DNA from 3 places in the Bacillus sp. FJAT-45066 genome. Region 1 is predicted to be linked to each of the others. Evidence: predicted binding sites of a transcription regulator. Region 1 holds the regulator's gene; each other region holds the start of a gene.
The links. Region 1 encodes CtsR, which represses protease genes until heat stress. Its sites were predicted from a motif close to ATGGTCAATAAAGGTCAAACA; they were not measured.
Positions count from the first base shown of each region.

Region 2: the regulator CtsR is predicted to act here: its motif matches at 4,389-4,409, upstream of clpP (ATP-dependent Clp endopeptidase proteolytic subunit ClpP).
Region 3: the regulator CtsR is predicted to act here: its motif matches at 1,701-1,721, upstream of clpB (ATP-dependent chaperone ClpB).

Region 1 is NZ_NISQ01000001.1:2,979,123-2,990,128, forward strand. It holds gene CDZ92_RS15095 (PIN/TRAM domain-containing protein) at 1-299, opposite strand, end outside; gene disA (DNA integrity scanning diadenylate cyclase DisA) at 438-1,511, opposite strand; gene radA (DNA repair protein RadA) at 1,520-2,893, opposite strand; gene clpC (ATP-dependent protease ATP-binding subunit ClpC) at 3,070-5,508, opposite strand; gene CDZ92_RS15115 (protein arginine kinase) at 5,505-6,590, opposite strand; gene CDZ92_RS15120 (UvrB/UvrC motif-containing protein) at 6,592-7,134, opposite strand; gene CDZ92_RS15125 (CtsR family transcriptional regulator) at 7,149-7,610, opposite strand; gene CDZ92_RS15130 (aminoglycoside phosphotransferase family protein) at 7,847-8,815, shown strand; rRNA gene rrf (5S ribosomal RNA) at 9,258-9,374, opposite strand; rRNA gene CDZ92_RS15145 (23S ribosomal RNA) at 9,460-11,006, opposite strand, start outside.
Region 2 is NZ_NISQ01000001.1:3,695,839-3,706,844, forward strand. It holds gene CDZ92_RS18420 (NUDIX hydrolase) at 1-48, shown strand, start outside; gene rapZ (RNase adapter RapZ) at 67-954, shown strand; gene CDZ92_RS18430 (gluconeogenesis factor YvcK family protein) at 954-1,916, shown strand; gene whiA (DNA-binding protein WhiA) at 2,092-3,033, shown strand; gene CDZ92_RS18440 (HPr family phosphocarrier protein) at 3,068-3,325, shown strand; gene clpP (ATP-dependent Clp endopeptidase proteolytic subunit ClpP) at 3,728-4,309, opposite strand; tRNA gene CDZ92_RS18450 (tRNA-Arg) at 4,632-4,709, shown strand; gene rpoN (RNA polymerase factor sigma-54) at 5,271-6,581, shown strand; gene CDZ92_RS18460 (glutaredoxin family protein) at 6,595-6,837, shown strand; gene CDZ92_RS18465 (sugar-binding transcriptional regulator) at 6,995-8,014, shown strand; gene gap (type I glyceraldehyde-3-phosphate dehydrogenase) at 8,089-9,096, shown strand; gene CDZ92_RS18475 (phosphoglycerate kinase) at 9,466-10,653, shown strand; gene tpiA (triose-phosphate isomerase) at 10,890-11,006, shown strand, end outside.
Region 3 is NZ_NISQ01000001.1:2,015,679-2,026,684, reverse strand. It holds gene CDZ92_RS10330 (metal-sulfur cluster assembly factor) at 1-298, shown strand, start outside; gene CDZ92_RS10325 (transcriptional regulator) at 319-657, shown strand; gene CDZ92_RS10315 (hypothetical protein) at 935-1,315, shown strand; gene CDZ92_RS10310 (YjzC family protein) at 1,430-1,609, shown strand; gene clpB (ATP-dependent chaperone ClpB) at 1,742-4,333, shown strand; gene CDZ92_RS10300 (YjzD family protein) at 4,623-4,805, opposite strand; gene CDZ92_RS19985 (hypothetical protein) at 4,947-5,087, shown strand; gene CDZ92_RS10295 (hypothetical protein) at 5,282-6,022, shown strand; gene CDZ92_RS10290 (hypothetical protein) at 6,112-6,885, shown strand; gene CDZ92_RS10285 (BMP family ABC transporter substrate-binding protein) at 7,059-8,012, shown strand; gene CDZ92_RS10280 (ComZ family protein) at 8,015-8,200, shown strand; gene CDZ92_RS10275 (hypothetical protein) at 8,233-8,475, opposite strand; gene CDZ92_RS10270 (beta-ketoacyl-ACP synthase III) at 8,666-9,598, shown strand; gene fabF (beta-ketoacyl-ACP synthase II) at 9,630-10,868, shown strand; gene CDZ92_RS10260 (DUF2268 domain-containing protein) at 11,003-11,006, shown strand, end outside.

The DNA.
Region 1 (11,006 bases):
ATAACAGCTAAGTAAGCAACAATTAAACCAAGTATCAAGCCTAAACTACCAAACAAAACGTCAGTAACTGGAGCTTTTACAATGGACTCTTCCACCCACTTAATAAAGCCAACTACATAATCAACAAACCAAAAAGTAAGAATAAAAAATATAATGGCACCAAAAATGGCAACAGTATAAGGCTTGTTTAGCAGTTCTATACCACCTAAATTTAATAATGAGAAAAGTTCAGGAATAAAAAATATACCTAGCATTCCACCTATAACAATAAAAAATAATTGAACAATGCGCCTTAACATTGTTTCACCTCCCTTTATACATTATAAACAGTTTCAAACAATTGAAACGTCATTATGCTTAGAAAAATATTTTTTGTTAAGTTTTTGACATGTTTCTGCAATATTGTTGTCACGAAAGTCGCCTCTTTTGGTAGAAAGTTATATTTGCCTATCAATTAACAGTTGATCCTGAATACGTTTTAAGCCTTCTTTTATCTTTCTCGCCCTTACTTCCCCAATACCTTCTACATCATCTAACTCTTCAACCGAAGCAACCATGGTATGCTTCAATCTTTTAAAACGGGTTACTAAGTTTTCGATGATTACTGGTGGGAGGCGTGGAATTTTATGAAGAACTCTATATCCTCTGGGTAAAACTAATTCTTCTGGACTTGTAAAGCTAGAATAACCTAATAGCTTTAATATGATGTTATCATCTAACAAGTCTGTATTGGAAAGCTTCTGTAACTTTTTTAATATAACAAATGCATCTTCATTTTTTTCCACACAATAATCCTTAATTAATAAAATTGTCTCTTCTTCCATATGTGCGATTAACTCTGTAAGCTGAAGACGGATAAGACGACCTTCTGTTCCTAATTCATTAATATAGCTAATGATTTCATTTTTTATTCTTAATACCATTTCTATACGATGTATAACCTGCAAAAGTTCCATAAACGTAACTTGTTCCTCAAATTCTAGTGCTCCTAAATTCGTTATACTTTGATCAAGTACCGATTTATACTTTTCTAACGTTTGGATTGCTTGATTTGCTTTCGTAAAAATTACTCCGATATCTTTTAATGCATAGCGAAATTCACCTTTGTATAAAGTGATAACGTTACGTCGTTGAGAAATAGCAACAACAAGGCTCCCAGTTTGCTTTGCCACCCGCTCTGCTGTACGATGTCTCATTCCTGTTTCGGTAGAAAGGATAGTTGGATTAGGAGTTAATTGTGCGTTTGCATATAATATTTTAGTGCCTTTTTCATTTAATATAATGGCTCCGTCCATTTTAGCTAACTCATACACATAAGCTGGACTAAACGAGCAATTTATAGAAAAGCCGCCGTCCACAATTTCTTTTACTTTCTCGTTATATCCAACAACAACAAGACCACCAGTATTCGAACGCAAAATATTGTCTAGCCCTTCACGAATTGGGGTGCCAGGTGCAATAAACTGTAAAATTTCTGCCACTAGCTTTTCATTTTGATTTATATCTTCCATTCTTGTCTCTAACCCCCTAGAACATATTGCAATGCTTGTTCTATCGTTGCAACCCCTATAACTGCAATCCCTTCTGGAGCCGTCCAACCGCCTAAGTTTTTCGCTGGTATAATGACACGTTTGAATCCTAACTTTGCCGCTTCCTGAACACGCTGCTCTATTCGTGAAACCCTCCGAATCTCTCCAGTTAATCCGACTTCTCCAATAACTACATCCGCTGCATCTGATGCTTGATTTCGAAAACTGGAAGCGATACTTACTGCAATTGCCAAGTCTATAGCTGGTTCATCGAGTTTGACACCACCAGCAACTTTCAAATAAGCATCTTGGTTTTGTAATAATAGTCCCACTCGTTTTTCAAGTACAGCCATAATTAAGTTAACTCGGTTATGATCAATGCCAGTTGCCATTCTTCGTGGATTTCCGTAGCCTGTCGCGGAAATAAGTGCTTGTATCTCTACTAATACCGGACGGGTTCCTTCCATAGATGCGACTACCGTTGAGCCTGCCGAACCTTTTGAACGCTCCTCTAAAAATATCTCCGATGGATTTTGCACTTCCGCTAAGCCAACTTCTTTCATTTCAAATATTCCAATTTCATTTGTCGATCCAAAACGATTTTTAACGGATCGTAATATTCGATATGTATGGTGACGCTCTCCTTCAAAATAAAGAACTGTATCTACCATATGCTCTAAAAGACGCGGCCCAGCTATTGCTCCTTCTTTTGTTACATGCCCAACAATAAAGGCAGCGATGTTTTTTGTTTTGGCAATTCTCATCAATTCTGCTGTACACTCACGGACTTGCGATACGCTACCAGGCGCAGAAGTAACTGCTGGGTGATAAACTGTTTGAATCGAATCAACAATCAATAATGTTGGTTGTACCTCTTCTACCGCTTTTGCAATCAAATCAAAGTCTGTTTCCGATAATACGAAAAGCTCATCTGCATTGACCTCTAAACGATCGGCGCGTAATTTTGTTTGCTGAACAGATTCTTCACCAGAAATATATAACACTCTATGCTTCTTTGTAGCTAATTGAGAACAAACTTGCAAAAGAAGTGTAGACTTTCCTATACCAGGGTCTCCCCCTATTAATACAAGGGAACCTTGTACAATACCTCCACCTAACACACGGTTAAATTCCTCCATGTCTGTAAAAATGCGTGGTTCTTTCATCGTTTGAATGGAAGTGATTGACTCTGGCTTTCTTATCGTTGCAGCACCTGTTGTAAAAGCACCTCTTCTGCCAGTACTTCTCTCCTCTACCTCTTCTGTCATCGTATTCCAAGCATTACACCCTGGGCACTTCCCCATCCATTTTGGTGATTCATACCCGCAACTCTGACAAATAAACTTCGTCTTACGTTTTGCCATACTAAAACCCTCTCCAGTTAAAAATACCATTGTTTTCCTAATTTTATGATACAACATTTAATATGTACAATCTAATTTTAGCTATTATTTTTTCCTGAAAAGTGAGTTTCTACCTATACAAGAAAGAGGTAAACACATTTTGCTTATGTTTACCTCCAGTCAATTAGCTTTTTGAATTATTTAACTTTTTCTACAGGGCGGACAATAAATTCGTTTTCAATGACATCTAAAACTATTTTTTGTCCTTTTTCGATTGTTCCTTTTAATAGCTCTTCTGAAAGCTTATCTTCAATATGCTTTTGAATAGCACGGCGTAGTGGTCTTGCCCCGTACTCTGGGTCATAACCCTCTTCAGAGATTTTATCTTTAGCTGCTTCCGTTAATTCTAACTCAATATCTTGTTCTTTTAAACGTTTTGTTAGTTGATCAGCAAGTAATGTAACAATCTCTTTTAAGTGTGGCTTCTCTAAAGAATGGAACACAATCATTTCATCGATACGGTTTAGGAATTCTGGACGGAACGCTTTTTTCAGCTCATCCATCACTTTTCCTTTCATATCTTTATAATTTTGGTTTTCATCTTGTACGTTAAAACCAACATACTTATTACGTTTAAGAGCTTCTGCTCCCACATTGGACGTCATAATTAAAATAGTGTTTCGGAAATCTACTGTTCTACCTTTAGAATCTGTAAGTCTGCCGTCTTCTAGTACTTGTAGTAAAATGTTGAACACATCAGGATGTGCTTTTTCAATTTCATCTAATAAGACAACAGAGTAAGGCTTACGGCGAACTTTTTCTGTTAATTGTCCACCCTCATCATAACCTACATACCCTGGAGGAGAACCCACTAAACGCGATGTAGAATGTTTCTCCATAAATTCAGACATATCAATACGAATCATAGAATCTTCATCACCGAACATAGACTCTGCTAAAGCTCTTGCAAGCTCTGTTTTACCTACCCCTGTAGGCCCAAGGAAAATAAAGGAGCCGATAGGACGCTTCGGGTCTTTTAAACCAGCACGTGCACGGCGAACAGCTTTTGAGACAGCTTTTACTGCTTCATCTTGACCAATAACACGTGCATGCAACAATTCCTCCATGTTAAGAAGCTTATCTGTTTCTGTTTGTGCTAATTTGGATACTGGAATTCCAGTCCAGCTAGCAACAACTAAAGCAATATCTTCTACAGTTACTTCATTATTTTCTTGTCCTTGCTTTTCTTTCCACTGCTTCTTCGTTTCTTCTAACTTTTCGCGTAAACGCTGCTCTGAATCACGTAAAGAAGCTGCTTTTTCAAATTCTTGGCTTTGGACCGCTGCATCTTTTTCATTTCTCACTGTTTCAAGCTTTATTTCTAACTCCTTTAAATTTGGAGGAGTTGTAAAAGAACGTAAACGAACTTTAGATCCTGCTTCATCAATTAAGTCAATTGCTTTATCAGGTAAAAATCGGTCAGAAATATAACGGTCAGAAAGTTTCACTGCCTGATCAATCGCTTCATCCGTAATGGAAACTCTGTGATGCGCTTCATAGCGATCTCGTAATCCAGTTAAAATTTGAATCGATTCTTCAATTGTTGGCTCATCCACTCTAATTGGTTGGAATCGACGCTCTAGTGCTGCATCTTTTTCAATATATTTACGGTATTCATCTAACGTTGTTGCACCGATACATTGTAATTCTCCACGAGCTAAAGACGGCTTCAAAATATTCGATGCGTCAATTGCTCCTTCTGCACCACCAGCGCCAATTAACGTATGCAACTCATCAATGAATAAAATGATATTTCCTGCCTGGCGAATTTCGTCCATTACTTTCTTAAGACGATCTTCAAACTCACCACGATATTTTGTGCCAGCAACAACAGTTCCCATATCTAATGTCATGACTCTTTTATCACGTAAAATCTCTGGAACCTCATTATTTACAATCTGCTGGGCTAATCCTTCAGCGATCGCTGTTTTCCCGACTCCAGGCTCACCGATTAGTACTGGGTTGTTTTTTGTTCTTCTACTTAATACTTCAATCACTCGCTGAATTTCTTTACTTCTACCGATAACAGGGTCTAAACTACCTTCACGTGCTACAGCAGTTAAATCTCTCGCTAAGCTATCTAAAGTAGGAGTATTTACATTAGAAGTAGATCCACCTTGGTGTGAACTCGATGTTTCACTGCTTCCTAACAGTTGGAGTACTTGTTGACGTGCTTTGTTTAAGCTCACACCTAAATTATTTAGGACGCGTGCCGCAACACCTTCACCTTCACGAATTAATCCAAGTAAGATATGCTCTGTTCCAACATAAGAATGACCTAACTTTCTTGCCTCATCCATTGAAAGCTCAATCACTTTCTTTGCTCTTGGTGTATAGTGAGGAATAGACTGTGTATTTTCTTGTCCGTGTCCAATTAAATTTTCTACTTCTTTTTGAATCTTTTCTGGTCCAAGTCCTAGTGCAACTAATGCTTTTGCAGCTATACCTTCCCCTTCACGAACTAAACCAAGTAAGATATGTTCTGTTCCTATATTGTTATGACTTAATCTAAGTGCTTCTTCTTGAGCAAGTGCTAATACTTTTTGTGCTCTCTCTGTAAATCTACCGAACATCATACATCATCGCCTCCAGTTTCTTTCGTTTTTTCTAATTGTAGTCTTTCTCTTATTAACGTTGCTCTTCTTATATCACGCTCATTCGGTCTTAGTGGACCGCCTGCGTATTGTTGTAAAAATCCTGGTTGGGTTACAATCATTAATTCATTTAATATCGTTTTTGATACTTGTTTTATGAGTCCTAAGTCAATACCTAGTCGAACATCTGACAAACATTTTGCAGCTTCTTTTGTTTCAATGATTCTACTATTTACTAGAACACCATAAGACCTAAACACTCTGTCTTCTAATTGTATGTGAGAAGTTTTAAGTAATGCTTCTCGTGCAGATCTCTCTTGCGTAATTAATTGATTTACTACACTTAATAAGTCTTCAACAATGTCTTCTTCAGATTTTCCAAGTGTTATTTGATTAGAAATTTGAAAAATGTTTCCTAAAGCTTCGCTACCTTCCCCATAAATTCCTCTAACAACTAATCCTAACTGATTAATTGCAGGAACAATTCGATTCATTTGCTGTGTAAGAACTAATGCAGGTAAATGCATCATGACAGATGCACGTAAACCGGTACCTACATTCGTAGGACAACTTGTTAAATAACCGTATTTTTCATCAAATGCATAGTCTACCTTTTCTTCTATCGCATCATCCAACTCTTGAGCGACTATTAATGCCTCTTCTAGCTGTAAGCCAGGAAATAAGCATTGTATGCGAATATGATCTTCTTCATTTAACATGATGCTTATGCTTTCATCTTGAGAAAGCAAACATGCCCCGTATGGTGAATCTTCAGCTAGATGAGGGCTTATTAGATGTTTTTCTACAAGCACCCTTTTTTCTACAGGTTTCAAATCACTAATCGTTACAAGCTCCAGTTCTTTAAACAAAGCTGATTCAACCATTTCTTTTGTTAGTAACTCAACAATTCCCTTTGATTCTTCGTTTGAAGCAACCGTTGGGTAATTAATATCTTCTAAGTTCCGAGCTAGACGAACTCGACTGCTTAATACGATGTCAGAAGCTGGCCCTTCATCGTTCATCCATGAGCTCAACGCAAGGTTAAGAAACTTTTCAAGAGACATTTTACTCTTCCCCCTCTTTACTTAATTTCTTCTCTAACGCTCTTATACTATCGCGAACTTTGGCGGCTTGCTCAAATTCTTCCTGTTTAATTAATTCCTTTAATTCTACTTTTAAAGATTCTAGTTCTTTCTTTACATGTATGCTACCACCGATTCGCTTTGGAACTTTTCCAGCATGCTCAGCATTTCCACTGTGCAATCTTTTTACAATTGGCTCTAAACGAGTTTGGAATGCTTTATAACATTGCGAGCACCCAAACCTTCCTACTTTTGCAAATTGGCCAAACGTCATTTTACATTTCTCACATTGAATAACTTTTTGTTCTGCAAAAGCATTTTGACTCGCTTTATTAATAAGTGGTTCTGTGTTTAGTAAGCCACCTAATAAGTTATTGATGGAAAACCCAGCATTACCAGGAAAAGAAAACATTTCCCCTTTTTCTTGCGCACATACTTCACATAAATGCACTTCTGACTTTTCACCATTTATTATTTTTGTAAAGTGCAAGGTAGCTGGTCGTTGTTGACATTCTTGACAGATCACGATACATCTCTCCCTTACCGATACTTTAATGTAGTAATCATCGCATGTAACATGCGAGCACGTAATTCATCTCTTTCCGGAAGTTCTAAGTATAAGACAGAACGGTCCATTACACTTATCATAATCTTCGCTTCTCTAGAAGAAATAACTCCTTCTTCTATAAGTCGAAAAATCACATCTTCCGCACTAGATTGCGATATTCTGTTATGAACAATAGTTAAAACTTGGTCAATAAGGTGTAAGTTATCATGAGGCTTAATCTTAATGATGCGAATATAACCACCACCGCCACGTTTACTTTCCACTACGTAACCACGCTCTAAAGTAAATCGCGTATTAATAACGTAGTTAATTTGAGAAGGTACACATTCAAACTTATCAGCAATTTCACTTCGTTTTATTTCTGCAAAATTTTCTTCATTACGTTCTACTATTTGCTTTAAATATTGTTCAATTATATCTGAAATGTTTCTCATGCTACCCCTCCCCTCTGACCTTGACTATCTTTGACTATAATTAAAATATATATAAACTTAAAGGATTTTTCAACTATTAAGTACCTAAACAGAGTTCCACTTTTTGTTAGGAATTAAACATGAATAAGAAAAAATAATACATTTTTCTATGTAATTATTAAATATCAACTAATGTTTGAATTGTTGCAGGGTAATGACAAATTGATGTAGAAAAGATTAATTCATTGGGAAAAACAATGCGTGTAAAAAGAGGAATGAAAGGAACATATATGAGAAAAATACCAGAAAACTATTCAAACATGATAACTGCTATTCATAAAGAGAAAGGACGAGAATGGTTAAACAACCTCCCCTCTCTAATTTCTTATTGCGAAAAAAAGTGGAACTTTTACATACAAGAGCCTTATGAACTTTCATACAACTATGTTGCTCCAGTAATTTGCAGGGATGGAAAGAAGCTCGTATTAAAATTATCTGTACCTAATCATGAATTTGAAGATGAACTAACCGCTATTTCATTATATAAAAATAACAAAGGAATGGTTAATTTAATAGACTGTGAAAAAGAAACTGGAATAATGCTTTTAGAGCAACTGGTACCTGGGATACCGTTATCCACCATCAAAAATGATCAAGCTACTACTCTTCTTGCTGCCCAAGTAATGAGACAGTTATGGAAAGAAGCTCATTTGCACACACCATTAAAAACTACCCAACAAAATGAATTTTCGTTAAAGAGAATTATTCAACAAAATCCGAATGGCATTGGTCCCTTTTCAATTGATTTGTTGTTAAATGTTTTATCTATATTTAGCCGTTTGAATTCTAGCATTCAAAAATATTATGTATTACACGGGGATTTGCATCATTATAATATATTATCCTGTCATGCCAGAGGATGGGTTGCGATTGACCCTAAAGGCTTAGTAGGCGAAAGAGAGTATGATGTTATACAGTTTTTATTAAATAGATTGCCAAATGATAATAAGACCCACGTTATTCAAAAACGTATAGAAATTTTTGTGGAACAATTAGATTTGAATAAAGAAAGGTTATTACTTTGGGGATATGTTCACTCGATTTTGTCTGTTTGCTGGTCAATAGAAGAAGGCGGAGACTGTAATAAGGACTTTTTCGAAGTAGTAGATATCTTTAATAGGTTATACTTGAGTGAGTTTCCAAATGGGGGTTATGGAAAACAATGAACTTTCTCGGTCTATCAAGTTCGTTTTCTTCTAATTTATAACTAAGTTTCACTTCATCTTTTACATACAAAAAAGCCCATCGCCTAAACGCTTAACTTTTCTTTTCTCATTGCCCTGGCAACGTCCTACTCTCACAGGGGGACAGCCCCCAACTACCATCGCACCGAAGAGCTGAACTTCCGTGTTCGCGGTGAAACCAGATGAGCTTCGAATCTCTTCGTCTGCTTCCGTCGCTACGTTCCTCACGTACCCTCGCAAACGTACACTCTGGTACTCACTCCGTCGCATCCTCGACCTTCTCGCTCCTCTGGTCCCGCCGAGTATCTGGTTTATATTTTATCCTGTATTCCTACTTTATATTAGACCTTCGGTCTTTCATCCCCATTCCTCACACGAACAAAAAAAGCCCAGCGTCTAAACGCTGAACTTTTCTTTTCTCATTGCCTGGCAACGTCCTACTCTCACAGGGGGACAGCCCCCAACTACCATCGGCGCTGAAGAGCTTAACTTCCGTGTTCGGTATGGGAACGGGTGTGGCCTCTTCGCCATCATTACCAGACATATGAAATTTTGAAGGATGTTCCTTCAAAACTAGATAACATGTTTTCCTGTCAAGAAAGTGATTGTATCGTTCTAATTTGGTTAAGTCCTCGATCTATTAGTATTCGTCAGCTACACGTGTCGCCACGCTTCCACCTCGAACCTATCTACCTGATCATCTTTCAGGGATCTTACTAGCTTGCGCTAAAGGAAATCTCATCTTGAGGGGGGCTTCATGCTTAGATGCTTTCAGCACTTATCCCGTCCGCACGTAGCTACCCAGCTATGCCTTTGGCAAGACAACTGGTACACCAGCGGTGCGTCCATCCCGGTCCTCTCGTACTAAGGACAGCTCCTCTCAAATTTCCTGCGCCCACGACGGATAGGGACCGAACTGTCTCACGACGTTCTGAACCCAGCTCGCGTACCGCTTTAATGGGCGAACAGCCCAACCCTTGGGACCGACTACAGCCCCAGGATGCGATGAGCCGACATCGAGGTGCCAAACCTCCCCGTCGATGTGGACTCTTGGGGGAGATAAGCCTGTTATCCCCGGGGTAGCTTTTATCCGTTGAGCGATGGCCCTTCCATGCGGAACCACCGGATCACTAAGCCCGACTTTCGTCCCTGCTCGACTTGTAGGTCTCGCAGTCAAGCTCCCTTGTGCCTTTACACTCTACGAATGATTTCCAACCATTCTGAGGGAACCTTTGGGCGCCTCCGTTACTCTTTAGGAGGCGACCGCCCCAGTCAAACTGCCCACCTGACACTGTCTCCCACCCCGATTAGGGGTGCGGGTTAGAATTTCAATACAGCCAGGGTAGTATCCCACCGACGCCTCCACCGAAGCTAGCGCTCCGGCTTCTCAGGCTCCTACCTATCCTGTACAAGCTGTACCAAAATTCAATATCAGGCTACAGTAAAGCTCCACGGGGTCTTTCCGTCCTGTCGCGGGTAACCTGCATCTTCACAGGTACTATAATTTCACCGAGTCTCTGGTTGAGACAGTGCCCAGATCGTTACGCCTTTCGTGCGGGTCGGAACTTACCCGACAAGGAATTTCGCTACCTTAGGACCGTTATAGTTACGGCCGCCGTTTACTGGGGCTTCGGTTCAAAGCTTCGCTTGCGCTAACCTCTCCCCTTAACCTTCCAGCACCGGGCAGGCGTCAGCCCCTATACTTCGCCTTGCGGCTTCGCAGAGACCTGTGTTTTTGCTAAACAGTCGCCTGGGCCTATTCACTGCGGCTCTCTCGGGCTTTAACACCCTAACAGAGCACCCCTTCTCCCGAAGTTACGGGGTCATTTTGCCGAGTTCCTTAACCAGAGTTCTCTCGCTCACCTTAGGATTCTCTCCTCGCCTACCTGTGTCGGTTTGCGGTACAGGCACCATTCTCCTCGCTAGAGGCTTTTCTTGGCAGTGTGAAATCAGGAACTTCGGTACTAAATTTCCCTCGCCATCACAGCTCAGCCTTTATGAGAAGCGGATTTGCCTACTTCTCAGCCTTACTGCTTGGACGCGCATATCCAACAGCGCGCTTACCCTATCCTCCTGCGTCCCCCCATTGCTCAAACGGAGTGAAGGTGGTACAGGAATATCAACCTGTTATCCATCGCCTACGCCTTTCGGCCTCGGCTTAGGTCCTGACTAA
Region 2 (11,006 bases), 720 kb from region 1:
TATACACCTGACTTTGAACTACTATCATATCGACTTGATCCGAACTAATTAAAGGAGGTTGAAGCTATGAGTACAGGCTCAACAGACATTCAACTAGTAATTGTAACTGGAATGAGTGGAGCTGGTAAAACAGTTGCCATCCAAAGTTTAGAAGATTTAGGCTTCTTTTGTGTCGACAACCTTCCACCTTCATTACTTCCTAAATTCCTTGAATTAATGGAAGACACGGGAAGTAAAATGACAAAAGTGGCGATTGGAATGGATTTGCGAGGTCGTGAGTTTTTCGAAAGCCTTTTCGAAGCACTTGATGATTTAGCAGAGATTTCTTGGGTAACGCCACAAATAATTTTCTTAGATGCAAAGGATTCTGTTCTAGTAAGCAGATATAAAGAAACTCGTAGGTCACATCCTCTATCCAAATCAGGATTACCGTTAGAAGGTATCCAAAACGAGCGTAACTTACTCGAAGAGCTAAAAGGAAGAGCACAAGTCCTATTAGATACTTCTGATCTTAAGCCACGTGAATTGCGTGAAAAAGTATTATCCACATTTGCCACACATTCGAAACAAACATTTAAAGTAAATGTCGTATCTTTTGGGTTCAAATATGGCACGCCTATTGACGCGGATTTAATGTTTGATGTGCGTTTTTTACCGAATCCACATTATATTGATCATATGAGACCAATGACAGGATTAGATGAAGAAGTATCATCTTATGTGTTAAAATGGAGTGAAACCCAAAAATTCATTGAAAAACTATCGGATTTATTAGCATTTATGCTTCCTTACTATAAACGTGAAGGGAAAAGTCAGTTAGTTATTGCGATAGGTTGTACAGGTGGGCAACATCGATCTGTAACATTAGCGGAATACTTTACGAAACATTTGCAAACAGAGTACGATACAATCGTCACGCACCGAGATATTGAGCGTCGAAAGGATCCTCATTAATGAACAGGGGAAAACTTCCTAAAGTCGTCATCATTGGCGGCGGAACAGGTTTATCTGTTTTATTACGGGGGTTAAAGCATTATGACATCGACATTACAGCCGTCGTAACGGTTGCGGATGACGGGGGTAGCTCTGGCCGATTAAGAGATGAGCTCCATATTCCACCACCAGGCGATGTTCGTAATGTGCTTGCTGCATTATCTGACGTAGAGCCGCTTATTGAAGATCTATTCCAACATCGTTTTCAAACAGGTAATGGACTTTCTGGTCACTCGCTTGGAAACTTATTGTTAGCAGCAATGACAACGATTAAAGGCGACTTCGTTCATGCGATTCGGGAAATGAGTAAAGTATTGAACGTCCGTGGAAAAGTATTACCTGCAGCGAACCAAAGCGTCGTCCTTCATGCTGAAATGGAAGATGGCACAATTGTCTCTGGTGAATCGAAAATACCTTACTCAGGTAAACGTATTAATCGAGTGTTTTTAACACCTGAAAACTTAGAGCCATTACAAGAAACAGTTGATGAAATTATGCAGGCTGACTTAATTATTATTGGACCAGGTAGCTTATACACAAGTATTTTGCCTAATTTATTAGTTCCAAAAATCGGTGAAGCGGTATGTCACTCAAAAGCCAAGAAGGTATACATTTGTAATATAATGACACAAGCAGGTGAGACATTAGACTATACAGCTAGTGACCACTTAAAGGCTTTATACAAACATATTTCTACACCTTTTATTGACACCGTACTAGTTAATGAAGAAAATATTCCAGAAATGATTAAAGATCGGTATAAAAAAGAACTTGCCAAACCGGTAACATATGACTTTGAAAAACTTTCTAGCTTAGGGGTAGAAGTGCTACATGATAAAATTGTGCAACATGTAGATGGTGTTATTAGGCATGACACACAAAAAGTAGCTTCGATTTTATACTCTATGTTAAAAGTAAAATAAAAAGTGCACGAGTACACGCAAAATTAAAGTGCACCTCTAATCAGTTTCATGGTAAAGTTAATGAAAACAGAAATAGTGCAAACGGATGCGCATTGTACATTATGAAACATATTCAGGTGGTTGAGATGTTCTTCATCACTTCCCCAATCATTTTTCTCAAGAGGGGGGAAATCACATGTCATACGCATCAGAAACGAAAAAAGAATTAACAACTATTGAAGTAAAAGATTGTTGCGCAAAAGCGGAACTTGCTGCACTAATCCGTATGAATGGTGCACTATCTTTTTCTAATAAAAAAATAATTCTCGATATCCAAACCGAGAATGCAGCCATTGCACGACGTATTTATACGTTAACGAAGAAATTGTACGACGTTCGTGTAGAACTTTTAGTTCGAAAGAAAATGCGATTAAAAAAGAATAACGTATATATCGTTCGATACGCTGAACAAGCTCAAAGCATTTTAACAGAGCTACAGATTTTGAAAGATGGCTTCACATTTGTTCGCGATATTTCACCAACGTTAATCGAAAAAAAATGTTGTAAGCGCTCCTATTTACGCGGGGCATTTTTAGCAGGTGGATCAGTTAATAATCCAGAAACATCTTCGTACCACCTTGAAGTATTCACTTTATACAAAGAACATAACGACTCTTTGTGTGAGTTAATGAATACATTTCAGTTAAACAGTAAAACATTAGAACGGAAAAAAGGCTTCATCAACTATTTAAAAGAAGCCGAAAAAATCGTAGAATTACTAAATATAATGGGTGCTCACCAAGCGCTCTTGAAGTTTGAAGACATTCGAATTGTTCGTGACATGCGTAACTCTGTTAACAGGCTAGTAAACTGCGAAACAGCCAACTTAAACAAAACAATTAGCGCCGCAATACGCCAAGTAGAAAACATTCGTTATATCGATGAATCAGCTGGTCTACAAATTTTGCCTGATAAACTTAGAGAAATTGCGGAACTACGCGTTACGTATCAAGACGTGACTTTGAAAGAACTAGGCGAAATGGTTTCAAGTGGTACCATCAGTAAGTCCGGAATCAACCACCGCCTACGAAAAATAGATGAAATTGCCGATAAACTTCGCGCAGGGGAAAAAGTTTAACCTTTTAAAGATAGATTTAGAGGAGGAAAAAGACATGGTTAATAAACAAGTACAAGTAGGATTAAAAACAGGATTACAAGCACGCCCAGCTGCTCTTTTCGTTCAAGAGGCAAACCGTTACACAGCCGATATTTTCTTAGAAAAAGACGGTAAAAAAGTAAATGCCAAAAGCATCATGGGCTTAATGAGTTTAGCAGTAAGTTCAGGTGCAACAATCACCCTAATCACAGACGGCCACGACGAGCAAGAAGCATTAGACGCATTGGTGAAGTTTGTGGAGCAAGAAGGATAATTAGTGATTAGGGGTTAGGAAAACCTTAGTGATGAATTGAAAATAGAACAACACCTTTTTTGAGGGTGTTGTTTTTTATTTATTGAGGTTATGATCCATAGAATTATAATCAGCGCCGATATTTGAACTGAATCGCCGATAAAACAGTAGCTTCGCCGATAAATAGGTGGTCAACGCCGATTAAATCTATATTTTCGCTGATAAATATTTAGATTTCGCCGATAAAAACCGAGTTTTCGCCGATAAAATTCACATTTTCGCTGATAAAACCAAGTATACCTCCCGATTGCAAAGTAAACTGTTAATAAACTGTGTATAGAAAAGAATTAGAATGATCTAACATAAAAAATCCAGTTTCCCCACCAAAAAGTGAAGAAACTGGACCATACAATCCTTTAAATTCTAGCTATTTCTAATAACCTTATCAATCAATCCATACTCTAACGCACGGTCAGCAGTCATGAAGTTGTCGCGTTCCGTATCACGCCCGATTACTTCCATAGGTTGACCAGTATTTTCTGCAAGAATACCATTTAACTTCTCACGTAAGAAAAGAATACGTTTCGCAGCAATCTCAATTTCCGTCGCTTGACCTTGTGCTCCACCAAGAGGTTGGTGAATCATCACTTCACTGTTCGGTAAGCAGAAACGCTTGCCCTTTGCACCAGCTGATAATAAGAATGCTCCCATCGATGCAGCCATACCAACACACATTGTGCTCACGTCAGGCTTAATGAAGTTCATCGTATCATAAATTGCCATACCAGCTGAAATTGATCCACCTGGAGAGTTAATGTATAAAGAAATATCTTTCTCCGGATCTTCCGCTGCTAAAAATAACAACTGAGAAACGATGGAGTTTGCAACGTTATCATCGATTGCGCTACCTAGCATAATAATGCGGTCTTTTAAAAGACGAGAATAAATGTCATATGCGCGCTCGCCGCGGCTTGTTTGTTCAATAACTGTAGGAATTAAGTTCATTTTCACTTTTCCTCCTTCTCATAGTTCCGTTAAAATAAGTCAGGAAAATAATTTCCTTATGTACTTTTATCATACATATAAGGTCAAGAATGGTCAAATAAAAACCATCGCAAAATACGATACATTTTTCTACCCCTATACATCATATCCATTCCACGTAAAAATAAACTTCTTTAGTGGTTAGTTGTTAGTAATTAGTGATTAGGAAATGGAAACAATACTAGCCACTATGCACTAGCCACTAGTAACTAACCATTAAAAGCTTTTTATCTTGTTTTCACTCTTTATATGACATATAATATTTTCATTGCATTATATACGTGCGCTCGTAGCTCAGGGGATAGAGCGGTGGTTTCCGGTACCATGTCTGACGGGGGTTCGAATCCCTTCGAGCGCGCCATTGATTGGAAAATATTTAAACTAGTATGCTACATATATTCTTGTTATAATTTTTTTGTAGCGGACAAGTGCCGCAACATCCAATAAACAACCAACCTAGTGTCGGCGCACTAGGTTTTTATTTTTTTCAGCTATGTTAAAGCGTAGTGTTGATATTTAAATACTTACCTGTTGATTTCCGTGCAAGACTGAGACTCCTCGAAAATGCTATCGCATTTCCTTACGAAGGATGCATCGCTCCCGTAGCCTTCCTTGTCCTGCGGGAGAAGCGGGGAACGGGAGATCCCACAGGCGCTTGCGCCGAGGAGTAGGTTTTTTCACGACAGTGAAAATAACCTTCCTTTTTACCGCCCGCGGAAAGCGAAGCCTTGCACGGAAATCAACATTGGCCTTTTACACATCATTTTTTAAAAAAATCCCCACAAACCCACAATAACTAACATAATTCTTCTATCTACCTCGTATATAATAATTACTAGGATAATGGCCTTACATACCATATATTTTCTATACCATATGCTACGTATCTCATGTAAAATAGATAAGTGGAGGAGGAATAGCGATGAAGATGAAACAAGATGTCGGTCTATATCAAATGCAAACGTTAAAGCTTGCGATGACTCAAGAATTAAAGCAAGCCATTTCATTACTTCAATATTCCACAATCGAACTTGCGACATATATACAAGAACAAGTATTAGAAAATCCGTTACTTGATCTAAAAGAAACATTTACAAACACACATCCAATTAGAAATCGTACTACGAGCATCAACTCAAACGAATTTTCCATTGAAAATGTTAGCTATCAAGGCGAAACATTACATGATCATATAAAGGCACAATTACTTGACTTACACTTATCAAAACAAGAGCATGCGACATTACAAGCCATGCTAGACTATATCGACAAAAACGGCTATATCACGGAAGAAACAACTTTCATTGCAAAGCAACTTCGGAAACAAGAAGTAGAAGTACAAAAAGCGATACAAACCATACAAAATCTCGATCCATCAGGTATAGGTGCAAGAAATCTAAAAGAATGCTTACTTCTTCAGCTAAAAAGTATGGACAACCGTGAACTACTGGCTGAACGAATTATTGAAAACGATTTTGACTTACTTTCGCAAAAAACGTTCAAAACAATATCAAAAAAATATGAAATTACATTAAAAGAAGTCCAACACCTCTTTGATTTGATCACGACTTTAAATCCACGACCAGGTCAACAATATGAAACGAGAGAACAACCGAAATATATTGTTCCTGACTTGATGGTACAAAAAATAAATGGAGATTGGCTAGTTGGCGTGAATGACGAATTTTTACCACAGTTAACGGTCAATCGCTTATATCAAAGAGCCTTGAAAAAAGAAGCGAACGATTATTTGGAAGAAAAAATGAAGCATTGCCAATGGCTCATTCGAAGTATAGATTACAGGAAAAAAACACTTGTAGGAGTTATGGAGGAAATAGTGACCTTGCAACAAAGTTTTTTCTTAAATGGCCCTGAATTTTTGAAACCGTTAACACTGAAAATGATTGCCCAAAGGCTTCAAGTGCACGAATCTACAGTAAGTCGAGCGACGAAAGATAAATATGTTCAAACTCCATTCGGACTATATGAATTAAAGCACTTCTTTAGTCAAGGTGTAGCAACGGTATACGCTGAAGATAAATCGTCTAAGCAAGTCCATCAAGTGCTACAAAAATTAGTCGATGGGGAAGATAAACGAAAACCGTTATCCGATCAAAAGCTGACAACTATAATGAAGAAAGATTATCATATAGATATCTCGCGAAGGACAGTGGCAAAATATCGGGACATTCTCGGAATTCCATCTTCTTCCATGAGGAAAAGGTACGATTGAAAGGTGAGTTAAATTGGAATTTATTCTATATACTAAAGAAAATTGTTCGCTTTGTGATAAGGCAAAAGTGATAGTGGAAGATTTGCAAAAAGAGTATGAGTTTACATTTAAAGAAGTAGATATTTATAAAGATGATGCATTGTTAGAGTTATATCAAATTAGAATTCCAGTACTCGAGAACGATGGAGAAGTTTATGCAGAAGGAATTTTTCACAAAGAAGACATAAGAAAACGTTTACATGAAAAATTGGGGTAAAACCTAGTTGCAATAAGGGTTTCATCTTTGTTACAATCAAGATGTAGCAAAGGTGAATTTTTTTTATTAGTGGTGGGACATAATATGTCATAGAGGGACGGAAAACGTCCATCATATCATTTTTAAGAATAATGAACCACTAAAAGGGGTAGCTATCATGAGAGAGTTAATTGAAGTACAAAAGAAATTGTTACCCGATCTTCTTTCCATTATGCAGAAACGTTACGAGATTTTACGCTACATACGATTAATGCAGCCAATTGGAAGAAGAGCTTTGTCGGTCAACTTAGGTTTGAGCGAACGAGTACTCCGGAGTGAAGTCGATTTTTTAAAATCGCAAAACTTACTTCTTGTACACTCATCCGGTATGACGTTAACGCAAGAGGGTACAGTACTCATGCAAAAGTTAGAAGAAATGATGAAGGAAGTCTTCGGACTTAAACACTTAGAAGAAAAAGTAAAAAAAACACTTCATCTACCTAATGTTGTCGTTGTTGCTGGAGATAGTGATACATCTCCTTGGGTGAAAAAAGAGATGGGACGCGCATGTGTCACATGTATGAGAGAACGATTCCATGCAGAGAATATTATCGGAGTTGCGGGTGGCACAACGATTGCTGCAGTTGCAGAGATGATGAAACCGGATGCTAAAAATCGTGAACTTCTTTTCGTACCAGCTCGAGGTGGCCTTGGAGAGAATGTACAAAATCAAGCAAACACCATTTGTGCCTCAATGGCTGAAAAAGCATTAGGAAGCTATCGTTTACTACACATTCCTGATGAACTAAGTAACGCATCCTACCAAACGATGATTGAAGAACCTTCGATTAAAGAGGTACTTTCCCTCATTAAAAAATGTAGTATGGTCGTTCACAGTATAGGGGACGCTAAAACGATGGCAGAACGTCGAAAAACTGATCAAGCTAAAGTAGCTACGATCGAGCAAAAACAGGCAGTTGCCGAAGCGTTTGGCTATTATTTTAATGAACAAGGAGAAGTTGTTCATAAAGTAAAAACAGTTGGAATGCAACTTGCTGAATTGGAAAAAATAGAAACGGTAATCGCTGTCGCTGGAGGAGCATCTAAGGCAAAAGCAATCCGGGCTTACTTAAAACAAGCACCTAACACGATTCTTATAACAGATGAAGGTGCAGCAAAAGAGTTGATTAGGGAGTAACACCCCTTCAAATAGGTTACGAATGTAGCCATACAAAATAAAAATTTTCTTAGAATCCTAAGGAGGAACTTAACATGGCAGTAAAAATTGGTATTAATGGTTTTGGACGTATTGGACGTAACGTATTTCGTGCAGCTTTAAAAAACGCTGAGGTAGAAGTAGTAGCAGTTAACGACTTAACAGATGCTAACATGCTTGCTCACCTTTTAAAATATGATTCTGTTCACGGCAGATTAGACGCTGAAGTAACAGTTGATGGCAACAGCTTAGTAGTAAACGGAAAAGCGATCAAAGTAACAGCTGAGCGTGACCCTGCGAAATTAACTTGGGGTGCTATGGGTGTTGACATCGTAGTGGAATCTACTGGTTTCTTCACGAAGCGTGCTGACGCTGCGAAACACTTAGAAGCTGGAGCAAAGAAAGTAATCATCTCTGCACCTGCTACTGACGAAGATATCACAATCGTAATGGGTGTTAACGAAGACAAGTACGATGCTGCTAGCCACGATATCATTTCTAATGCATCTTGTACAACTAACTGTTTAGCTCCATTTGCAAAAGTATTAAACGACAACTTTGGTATCAGACGTGGTATGATGACAACTGTTCACTCTTACACAAACGACCAACAAATCTTAGACTTACCACATAAAGATTACCGTCGTGCTCGTGCAGCAGCGGAAAACATCATTCCAACGACTACTGGTGCTGCAAAAGCAGTTTCTCTAGTATTACCTGAGTTAAAAGGTAAATTAAATGGTGGAGCGATGCGTGTTCCAACTCCTAACGTTTCGTTAGTTGACTTAGTTGCAGAATTAGACAAAGACGTAACAGCTGATGAAGTAAATGCTGCGTTCAAAGCAGCTGCTGAAGGTGACTTAAAAGGAATCTTAGGTTACTCTGAAGAGCCATTAGTATCTGGTGACTACAATGGTAACCCAGACTCTTCTACGATCGACGCATTATCTACAATGGTAATGGAAGGTAACATGGTTAAAGTTATCTCTTGGTATGACAACGAGAGCGGATATTCTCACCGTGTGTTAGACTTAGCTGTATACATGGCTGCTAAAGGTCTATAATCTTTCACAAAATATTTGAGATTTCACAAGCCTTTTAGATATAATAAGTAGTGGTTAAAAGGGGGACGGGGTACATATCCCTTCCTCCTTTCTTTATGTTTGGCTTTTTTCTAAATGGCTGTAGGTCTTTGTAGCTTTTGAAACACTGAGTTGATTGTAGCGGAAGGCACTTGACTCCTGCGGGAAGTAGAGGGAAGTGCGAGACCCCACAGGCGAAGCCGAGGAGGCTCGCATCCCTCCCCGCGGAAAGCAAGTGCCTGCAGCGGAAATCAACGGACAAAGTTTGCTGGCTACTTGAGTTTAGAGCAACTAAAAACCGAAAACAGCCATTTGGATAATAAAATTCCTAAAAAGGGGAGGCCTTTTCACATGAACAAGAAAAGCATTCGTGACATTGATGTAAAAGGTAAAAGAGTATTTTGTCGTGTTGACTTCAACGTTCCAATGAAAAACGGAGTAGTTGGCGACGAAACTCGTATTCGCGCAGCACTTCCTACTATTCAACATTTAGTAGACAACGGTGCAAAAGTTATTTTAGCAAGTCACCTAGGCCGTCCTAAAGGGGAAGTAGTAGAAGAGCTACGTTTAACACCGGTAGCAGCACGCCTTCAAGAACTACTTGGTCGCCCTGTAGCAAAAGCGGACGAAGCATACGGTGAAAAGGTAAAAGCAAAAGTTGATGCGATGGCAGAAGGCGATGTTCTTTTACTAGAAAACGTTCGATTCTACCCTGGTGAAGAAAAGAACGACGCAGAGCTTGCGAAAAGTTTCGCCGAACTAGCTGACGTGTACGTTAACGACGCATTCGGTGCAGCACACCGTGCACATGCTTCTACAGAAGGAATTGCACACCATGTAGATGTAGCCGTTTCTGGTCTTTTAATGGAAAAAGAATTAGATGTTTTAGGAAAAGCTCTTTCTAATCCTGATCGTCCATTCACAGCTATTATCGGTGGAGCGAAAGTAAAAGATAAAATCGGTGTTATTGACAATCTTTTAGATAAAGTAGATAACTTAATTATTGGTGGAGGACTTGCTTACACGTTCATCAAGGCATTAGGCCATGATGTAGGTAAATCTCTACTAGAAGAAGATAAAATTGATTTAGCAAAATCGTTTATGGAAAAAGCGAAAAATAACGGTGTTAACTTATACATCCCAGTAGATGTAGTGGTAGCCGATGAGTTTTCTAGAGATGCAAATACAAAGGTTGTACCTATCGAAGAAATTCCATCCGACTGGGAAGGTTTAGACGCTGGACCGAAATCTGCTGAGATTTATGCAGACGTAATCCGTAACTCTAAGCTTGTGATTTGGAATGGACCGATGGGGGTATTTGAATACGAAGCGTTTGCTAGCGGAACAAAAGCTGTTGCAGAAGCGCTTGCTGAATCTACGAATACATATTCAGTCATCGGTGGAGGCGACTCCGCAGCTGCAGTTGAAAAATTCAACCTAGCAGACAAAATGAGTCACATCTCCACAGGTGGAGGCGCATCCCTAGAATTCATGGAAGGCAAAGCCCTACCAGGAGTAGTAGCATTAAACGATAAGTAAAATTTTTAAGAGTTTTTTACAAAGATTGATGCTTTTGCAAATATTCAAAACCAAGAGTTGATTGGAGCTGAAGGCACTCGACTCCTGCGGGAAATAGAGGGAAGTGTGAGACCCCACAGGCGAAGACGAGGAGGCTCACATCCCTCCCCGCGGAAAGCGAGTGACTGCAGCGGAAATCAACGGACAATATTGCAAAAAGGCAGCCAAAAACAAGCATGGAAAGGATGTTTTCAAACATGCGTAAACCAATCATCGCTGGTAACTGGAAAATGAACAAAGTACTATCAGAAGCAGTAAGCTTCGTCGAAGAAGTAAAAGGACTAGTTCCTTCTCCAACAAAAGTAGACGCAGTT
Region 3 (11,006 bases), 960 kb from region 1:
AAAAGTAAAAATTATGGAAGCACTAGAAGAAGTGGAAGATCCGGAATTACGCGTTGATATTGTCAACTTAGGACTCGTTTACGGAGTAGAAATAGAAGAAGGGATAGTAGTAGTAACAATGACATTAACGTCTATTGGTTGCCCTCTTGCAGGCACAATTGTGGAACATGTTAAAAAAGCGTTAATTAACATTGATGGTGTCAAGGGTGTAGATGTGAATATTACATTTAATCCACCATGGAGCAGAGATAAAATGTCTAGGTTAGCGAAAATTGCTTTAAATGTTGCGGATTATTAAGCAGAAGGGAATTGGTTTTAATGGAAAATAAAATTATATTAGTAAGCTCTAATCAGTTAGGAAAAGGTGAAGAAGCACTTGGGGAATCTGTATTAGAGACATTTTTCACTTTATTAAAACAACGTGAAAGTTTACCACATGCAATATTCCTAATGAACACTGGTGTACTCACAGCTACAGAACAATCACTAACATCTGTTCATTTAGGAGAATTAGAAAACAGTGGCGTACACGTTTATGCATGTCGTACATGTGTAGAACATTATGAAGTTGCCGACAAACTAACAGTCGGAAAAATAAAAGGCATGGATCTATTCGTTGAACTAGCCACTAAACATGAAGTATTAACTATTTCTTAAAAGTAAAGCTTTGTTAAGGATTAATGTTGATATTTAACTACTTATTAGCTGTTGATTTTCGTGCAAGGAGGAGACTCCTGCGGGAGAAGCGGGGAGCGGGAGACCCCGCATGCGCGAATGCGACGAGGAGGATCCCGGCCCGCCCGCGGAAACCGAAGCCTTGCACGGAAATCAACAGCGGTCTTGGAAACAGCTAAAAGAAAAAATAAACAACATTTAAGACATTCACCCATTCCCATTTCCATGAATAAGATACGAAAGAAAGGGAGGGGTATGAATGTATTACCAAAATCACCAAGATTTTTACAACCGTAATCACCAAAATACTAACCATATGTATGAACTTTGTGCGAACCACTTAAAGGATTACGTAATGGTGCAAACACAAGATGGAAATCAATTTGATGGAATTATTGTAGATGTAGCCGAAGATAATGCTACCTTTGCAGTACCAATGGATGAAACAGACCAAATGAGCGAACAAATGCCGCAAGGGGATATGCATAATCAAATGATGAGAATACCATTTGGTTACCCTGGCTACGGATATTCAGGCTACGGTGGCTATCCAGGTTATTTTTATCCAAGAAGAAGATTTCGTCCTCTCGTCTTACCATTAGCAGCAATTACTGCTATTTCATTACTTCCATATTTCTAAAGAGATTTTCCCTTCAATATATTTTAGAGCGTTGGGTAAAATAAATATGAATTCCATATTACATGTGCACCGAAACATGTAAAATGGAGTGCTCTATATTAGGAGGGAAAATGAATGGGACAAAACCAACAATTTCGACCTGGCCAAAAAGCACCGAATAACGGTACTTACTTAGAAATCGGTGAAACAGGAAGTATGGTCAAAAATCCTAAAAGAGTAAATTTAAAAGCTGGAGACTCTTTCCCAGAAACATCTAACCATAACCGTGTCTGGGCAAGAAAACGCAGGCCTTAATGAAATAATAAGTTGCAAGAAAGAAACTTTTCATGCAAATCAAACCATCCTTCTTGTAAGGATGGTTTTTTCTTCTGTATAATAGTGTTAAAAGGTCAATAATGGTCAAACTATAATAGGAGGCTGTTAATTATGGATATAAATATTCTTACTTCACACTTACAGCAAACATTACAACAAGCACAAACGATAGCTGTGGAGAAAAAACATACAGAATTAGATATAGAGCATGTTATTTTTACATTACTAAACCAACAAGAAGGGATTGCTAAGAGAATTTTTGAAGTGGCGAATATTACAATACATTCTCTTCTGTCTGAACTACAAGAAAAATTAAACCAAAAAGCAACTTTCCAAGGAGAAAGAAATAGCCAAATCTATGCGTCACATTCATTAGTTCACTTTTTTCAAAAAGCAGATGAACTAAGAAAAAGCTGGCAGGATGATTTTATATCAACGGAACATGTAGTTTTTCAATTTGTAAAACAAATAAACAATAATCGTAATTGGCAAACACCTATTTCGTTAGAAAAAATCGAAGAAGCTATTAGGAAGATAAGGGGGAACCAGAAAGTGGATAGTCAGCATGCTGAAGAAACATTTGAAGTGTTAAAAAAATATGGTAGAGATTTAATTGAAGATGTAAAGTCAGGAAAAGTGGATCCTGTAATTGGACGTGATCAGGAAATTAGAAGAGTGATTCGAATTTTATCACGAAAAACGAAAAATAACCCTGTCCTAATTGGAGAGCCAGGTGTTGGTAAAACAGCTATAGTAGAAGGACTAGCTCAAAGAATCGTAAGAAAAGATGTACCAGAAGGCTTGCAAAATAAAACTATCTTTTCCCTTGATTTGAGTTCATTAGTAGCAGGAGCAAAATTCAGAGGTGAGTTTGAAGAAAGATTAAAGGCTGTCTTAAATGAAGTAAAGAAAAGTGATGGACAAATCATTCTTTTTATTGATGAACTACATACAATCGTTGGAGCTGGTAAAACAGAAGGAGCGATGGATGCAGGAAATATGTTAAAACCAATGCTCGCTCGTGGTGAACTACATTGCATAGGGGCAACAACCTTAAATGAACATCGACAATACATTGAAAAAGATCCAGCATTAGAGAGAAGGTTTCAACAAGTAATGGTTCAAGAACCTACAGTAGAAGATACTATTTCTATCTTAAGAGGGTTAAAGGAAAGATTTGAAATACACCATGGAGTAAATATACAAGACAGAGCAATCGTATCGGCAGCTACTTTATCTGACCGATATATTTCAGAACGTTTTCTTCCTGATAAAGCAATTGATTTAATTGACGAAGCTTGTGCAATGATTCGCACAGAAATTGATTCTATGCCTACCGAATTAGACGAAGTGACTAGAAGAATCATGCAACTAGAAATAGAAGAAGCGGCATTAAGTAAAGAAAAAGATAAAGATAGTGAAGAAAGGCGACTACAAATTAGAAAAGAATTAGAAAAATTAAATGAAAAAGCAGCAACTATGCGTGCGCAATGGGAAGTTGAAAAAAGCTCTATTCAAGGAATTAGACACAAACGTGAACAACTAGAAAAACTTAAGCGTGAGTTAGAAGAAGCAGAAAGTAAGTATGATTTAAATAAAGCAGCAGAAATTCTCCATGGAAAAATACCAATACTGGAAAATGAAATTAAAAACCTAGAACAAGCATCTAAAGAAAAAGAAGGAAGTAAATTACTAAGAGAAGAAGTAACAGAAGAAGAAATAGCTAGTATAGTTGCCAAATGGACAGGTATCCCAGTTACAAAATTAGTGGAAGGGGAACGAGAAAAGCTACTTAATCTTGAGACTATTTTACAAAAAAGAGTAGTTGGTCAAGACGAAGCAGTTCAACTTGTTTCTGACGCTGTTATAAGGGCAAGAGCAGGTATTAAAGACCCGAATCGACCTATTGGCTCCTTTATTTTCCTTGGGCCAACTGGAGTAGGGAAGACAGAATTAGCTAAAGCACTAGCACAATCGCTTTTTGATAGTGAAGAACAAATTATTCGAATTGATATGTCAGAGTATATGGAAAAACATGCGGTATCCCGTTTGATTGGTGCACCTCCTGGGTATGTAGGATATGAAGAAGGTGGGCAATTAACAGAGGCGATAAGAAGGAAACCATATTCAGTCGTGTTGTTAGATGAAATAGAAAAAGCACATTCAGAAGTATTTAATATATTATTACAAATGCTAGATGATGGAAGAATTACGGATTCACAAGGTAGAACAATTGATGTAAAAAACACAGTAATTATTATGACATCTAATATTGGCTCACAATTTATGCTTAATAATCAAAATGAAGAAAACAAAAGTGAAATTTCAGCGGAAGTAAAAGAACTTGTCATGAAACAATTAAGATCACACTTCCGTCCTGAGTTCTTAAATCGTATCGACGAAACTATCCTGTTCGCTCCATTGGATAAAAATGAAATTCGTTCTATATTAGATAAATTAATCAATGAATTGCAAAAGCGCCTACAAGATAGAAGAATGACAGTTACGCTAACAGATGAAGCAAAAGATTATTTAGCAGAAGTAGGTTATGAACCACAATATGGAGCTAGACCCCTAAGAAGATTTGTCCAAAAACATATTGAAACATTACTTGCAAAAGAAATAATCAAAGGAACGATAAAAGAAGAGGAAGAAATTGTAATTGATTTTAAAGAAGGAAAATTGTATTTAGTATCAAAGTAATAAAAGACAGACTGTGTTAAGGATTATATTGATTTTTTTTTATACTAGTTTAGCAGTTGATTTCCGCGCAAGTCGGAGGCTCCTCGAAAATGCTATCGAATTTCCTTCGTGCGATGCATCGCTCCCGTAGCCTTGCTTGTCCTGCGGGAGTAAATCCCACAGGCGAAGACGAGTAGGCTCCAGCCACTCCGAAAAGTGATGGCTTGCGCGGGAATCAAATGCAGTTCTTGTAAAGCCAAATAAAAAAGAACTTGTCTACATCAGTCAAGTTCTTTCTTGTAAAAAAATATTAATGTTTTTCAACTGGTTCGTTCGGAAGAACCGCACCGATTAATGAAATAACTAGTGTAAACACTACAGCTACACCACTTGCAATTACATAATTATATGTATCACCTTGCATACTTGCAATAACATAAGAAATCATGTTTACAAGTAATAAAGACCATACTAAAGTCCAAAAGAAACGCATATTAGTATATCCTCCTATCATAAAGAACTACATTCTTCGGATATTTTACCACAAAGTACGCATATAATAAACGTAAAAATGTATTCGTTTTCTTTAGTAATTTTTTCTGTAACCATATTTTTGAAAATAGGAGGATATACTTTGGCAAATCAAGATAAGTTAAAAGAGCTGAAATTATTGTTAGAACAAAAAGAAACAAACTTAACGGAACTAGGAAAAGAAACATTACAACGCTTAAATGAAGAGCTAACTAATGTCCATGACGAAGAAGGTGCTTGCTAAAATCGCCTTCTTTTATTTTTTACTTTAGGTAGATTTACCATTAAAATGAAATAACAAATAATATGAAATAACACGAATGTGAACTTTAGCACAAATTATTGAACAATATGGAAAAATCCTTCAAAAGCCTTTAACAGGAAAGTCTTTTTTTCATACGATAAAATATACGGTGAAGATGTTGGAGGAAAGGAAGTATGATGGATAGAAATATACGATTTTTTCTAATGGGAGGTCAATGGAATGTTGTTCATGTTCCAGAGAAGCCAAACGGATTTGGAGTACTTATTATCGGGGACACTAATCACTTTGTAGATGAGCACAAGAGCTTATGGACGCAACATATAGGACGAACGAAAATAATGGAACAACTTCTAAGTGCAGGATATACCATTTTTTACTCTAATTTGTACGGAGCAAATTGGGGAAGTGAAAGAGCTTTAGAACATATACAACAGTTGTATCATATCGTTTTAAAGCAGGAAATCTTAAATAGTAAGATTCATATTTTAGCAGAAGGAATGGGAGCCCTAGTTGCACTTCAATTGATGGAAATAATAAAAGAAAATGTGCGCTCCGTAGCTCTTATAAATCCGTGTCTTGATTTATATGCTCACTACAAGCAAGAAAAAGAAAGAAAATTCTTCTTTAAAAAAATATATAAAGAGCTATTAGATGCACATAAAGTGAACAAAGAGGAATTAGAAAATAAAATAAAGCAAATAAGTGGTCATCACTTTATAAGTGAATTGCCAGTTAAGATTTGGCAAACTACAACGAATTTCACTTACGATCCTAACGTACATTGCAAAATATATGAAGAATGGAGAAAAAAACTTTCACATCCAATTCAAGTAACGTATCACCTTGTGGAAAAAAGATATTCTTACGGTAGTTCCATTTGTCAGTTCTTTACGAAATTCGAAACAAAACTATAAAAGTCTCTATTCTAAAAATCGAATGGGGACTTTAATTATGTCGATTGCATAAGATACGGTAAGAGCTAGTTTTCGAGGAGGGATAAAACTTGAATAGAATTGTAGTAATCGGTGCTTCCAACTTTATTGCCTTTAGCTTGTGTAAAAAATTGATAGAGGAAGAATATGAAGTATTAAGCATAGAAACGGAACAACAACAACGAAAAGAAACAGATGAAATGTTAATGGAGATTGGAAGAAATGCATTCTTTCAATATAAAAACGTAGAAAGCCTAGAACTGTTAGAAAGTGAAAGTGGAGGGGCAGCCTTCTATTTTCCAGAGAAAAAACTAACAGAAAACGAGAAAAAACACCTAAACAATTTGTCACAACTCTTTGAGATTGTTTACATTATCCAACGAGTAGATACAGCCAATGACGACTGGATAGAATATTTGGATTCACTTGGTAATGTAGTAATGATTCTATTTAATGAAGTGTTTGGACCGTGGCAGCCAGAAAAAGATACCATCCAAAGAATAATTTTTAATAAAGTCGAAGGAAAAATGGATTGTGATGGAGAAAATGACATGGTAGTAGAAAAAGACTATATATATGTAGAAGATGTTTCAAAAATATTAGTTTCTTTATTGGAAAGTAAAGAACGAATTCATCAAAAAGTATTACTGGTAACAAATCCAAACAAAAACGTATCTGATGAATTGGCTGTGGAGTTGTCTATTAAACTATCGAAAGTTAATACGTCACCTATAAGGAAAGGCGAATCCGTTTGGAATTTCATTGATTGTAAACCAACTTATACCGTAAAACAAGCGGTTGAAGATCATGTATTACATTCTAAGATTCGTAGAAAACGTATGTAAATTATATTAAGAATATATGGTATTTTTGAAATATCTCTTTTATTATAATGAGATGAGTGTAATATATAAGTTAGAATAGGAAAGTTTTTCTTTCCTAATACATAATAATGTAACAATAGTTTACAGTTTTTTACTTGTTAGGATGGTGTCTTCACTTGAAAAAAATAAGATTTATGACTTTATTTTCTATAATTGTTCTTCTTCTATTAACTTCTTGTGGACAAGTTTCTTCGAATGATAAAAATAAAGTTGGACTACTTGTTCCAGATACTATAAATGACCAAGTTTGGGGAACGAAAGGATATAAAGGTTTACTTAGAATTCAATCTACATTTAATTTAGATGTGTTCTATGAAGAAGGAATTGAACAGGAAGAAGAAATAAAAAAAGCAGTGAAGGAATTCGATAAAAAGGGAATTACGTTTATTTTTGGTCATGGAAATCAATACGCAAAAGTGTTTGACGAAATAGGAGATGATTATCCTCATATACATTTTGTTTGTTTTAATTCAACCGTTTACGGGAAAAATGTTACAAGCCTAAACTTTAAAGCAAATGCTATGGGTTTTTTCGGTGGAATGGTTAGTGGCCATATGACAGAAACGAATAAAGTAGGAATTATTGCTGCATTTGAATGGCAACCTGAAGTAGATGGCTTTTTTGAAGGTGTTTCTTATCAGAACCCTGACGCTACAGTGTTCATTGAGTACACTCAAAATTGGGATGACCCTAAAATTGCATTAACTATCCTTAAAGGTATGCTAGAAAATGACGTTGATATCGTTTACCCAGCGGGGGACGGCTTTAACGTTCCAGTCATTAATCAATTAAAGAGTAAAGGCAAATATGCGATTGGCTTTGTTACGGACCAATCTGACTTAGGAGAAAATACAGTGTTGACCAGTACTGTTCAACACGTTCCAGAATTATATGAACTAGTTTTTAGAAACTACTTATCTGGCGAATTATCATCTGGATCACTATATTTTGATTTTGAAGATGATGTTATCTCACTAGGGAAGTTCAGCCCATTAGTCGATAAACCTTTTCAAGAAAAAATACTCCAAAATATAGAAACATATAAAGAAACAGGTTTATTACCAAACGAACAAGTAAAAGGAGAATAACAATGGAAGATCAATTAAAACAAATGCAATTTATGCAAATCGCTATGAAACACTTACCAGAAGCGAAACAGATGCTTGACGAAACTGGAATCGAATTAAGTATAGAACACCTTCAACCATTCATGACACTACTAACAAAAGTAATGGACGAAGCATACGAACTAGGAAAGCAAGAAGGACAGAAGTAAATAATACAAAAAAAGGACAAAGTGAAATTCACCTAGTCCTTTTTCTTTTTTAAGAAATCTAATAATGGGGATAATTCATTTACTAACGGTTTTAACTTATTCACAGACTCCATTATGGAATCAACTTTCTCAAATAACTCCGTATAATTATAATTAGATACATTCAATTGAGTCATATCGAGAGGCTTTTTCTCTTCAGGTTGTTGTTGTTCTCGTTCCCCAAACATTAAGCGAGAAAATGGGTCACTATTAACTTCATGTTCTTTCTCATCCAAAATATCTCCACCTTTCCAAAGACTTCACTGTATCCTATGCATTACTAGTCAAACGTGCATAGGCAGAAGTCTAATTTTAATACTTAACTTTACATGTGCGGGGTTAACTATTGTAATATGTGACATTTTATTATAAAATTAGTACCAAGTCATAATATTTGATAATAAATTAGAGAGTTAGGTGTTGTGAATGAATGCGGGGATTATTGGTATTGGTCGATATTTACCTGAAAAAATAATGACAAACCTAGATATGGAAAAGATTGTAGATACATCGGATGAATGGATTAGAACGAGAACGGGGATTGAAGAACGAAGATTAGCAGAGGATAATATAGATACTTCAGATATGGCTTACTTTGCAGCGCAAAAAGCGTTGGAAGATGCAGGGGTAACGGCAGAAGATTTAGATATGATTATAGTTGCGACAGTGACACCAGACCGTCCATTTCCATCTGTTGCTTGTATGATTCAAGAACGCCTTGGAGCAAAAAAGGCTTGTGCATATGACTTAAGTGCTGCTTGCGCAGGTTTTATGTATGGAATCATTAACGGAAAACAATTTATTGAAAATGGTGATTATAAAAACGTATTAGTTGTCGGTGTAGAAAAGCTATCAAAAATTACGGATTGGAATGATCGAAATACAGCTGTACTTTTTGGTGATGGTGCAGGGGCTGTAGTACTTGGTCCAGTTTCTGAAAATAAGGGAATACTATCTTTTGAATTAGGAGCAGACGGTACAGGAGCAAAACACTTATTTCAAGATGAATACATTATAATGAATGGGCGAGAAGTTTTTAAATTTGCGGTTAGACAGATGGGAGAATCTGCTGTAAATGTCATTGAAAAAGCCGGTCTATCTAAGGAAGATGTAGACTTTTTAGTTCCTCATCAAGCAAATATTAGAATTATGGAAGCAGCAAGAGAAAGACTTGAATTACCAATTGAGAAAATGTCTATGACAATAAATAAATATGGAAATACATCTGCAGCATCTATCCCTATTTCTATTGTAGAAGAGGTAGAAAATGGTAGAATTAAAGATGGTGATGTAGTAGTAATGGTAGGTTTCGGAGGCGGGCTAACATGGGGAGCAATTGCCATCCGTTGGGGAAAATAAAACTTGGATGTCAGTTGAAAGGAGAATGAACATGAAAAAAAGAGTAGTAGTAACTGGAATAGGGGCAGTAACACCAATAGGTAACGATGCAAATACAACGTGGGAAAGCGCTATTAATGGGGTTTCAGGAGTTGGAGCTTTAACGAGGGTAGACTCCGGACAATTCCCAACAAAGGTAGCAGCAGAGTTAAAAGATTTTAATCCGGAAAATTTTATGGATAAAAAAGAGGCTCGTCGCATGGACCGTTTTACTCAATATGCGATGGCAGCTTCACTCATGGCAGTAAAAGATGCTAATCTTGATATAAACGAATCAAATGCACCACGTGTTGGTGTATGGATTGGTTCAGGTATTGGTGGAATGGAAACATTTGAAAACCAATATAAAACATTTTTGGAAAAAGGACCTCGTCGTGTAAGTCCGTTTTTCGTGCCAATGATGATACCGGATATGGCAACTGGACAAGTATCGATTGCTCTAGGCGCTAAAGGCGTAAACTCATGTACAGTAACTGCTTGTGCAACAGGTACAAACTGTATTGGTGATGCATTTAAAGTAATTCAACGTGGGGATGCGGATGTGATGGTTACTGGGGGGACTGAAGCACCGTTAACAGACATTTCGTTTGCTGGTTTTAGTTCAGCGAAGGCTTTGTCAACTAATCCCGATCCTAAAACAGCTAGTCGTCCGTTTGATGCAAACCGTGATGGATTCGTTATGGGTGAAGGATCTGGAATATTAATTTTAGAAGAACTGGAGTATGCTTTAGCACGCGGTGCGAAAATTTATGCAGAAATAGTTGGTTACGGATCTACAGGAGATGCTCATCATATCACGGCACCAGCACCAGCTGGAGAAGGTGGAGCACGAGCAATGAAAATGGCTATCGATGACGCTGGCCTTTCTCCAAATGAAATGGACTATGTTAATGCACATGGAACAAGTACAGAGTACAACGATAAGTACGAAACAATGGCAATTAAAGAAGTTTTAGGAGACCATGCATATAATGTTTCTATAAGTTCAACTAAATCAATGACAGGTCATTTACTTGGTGCAGCTGGTGGTGTGGAAGCGATTTTTACAATAAAAGCAATTGAAACAGGAATCATCCCACCAACAATCAACTTAGTAACTCCAGACCCAGAATGTGATTTAGATTATGTACCTAATATAGCAAAGACAAAAGAAGTACGCGTTGCAATGAGTAACTCACTAGGTTTTGGTGGTCACAATGCAACAATCGTGTTTAAGCGATTTGAACAATAATGGAATTAATGCACTCGATCCTCTTGGTCGGGTGTTTTTATTTTCTCCTCACGATGCCCAAAATAAAGGCTGACAAACACAAAATCATATCTCGAACATAGCATGACAAAAAGACAAAAAGGGATGTATAAAAGATGA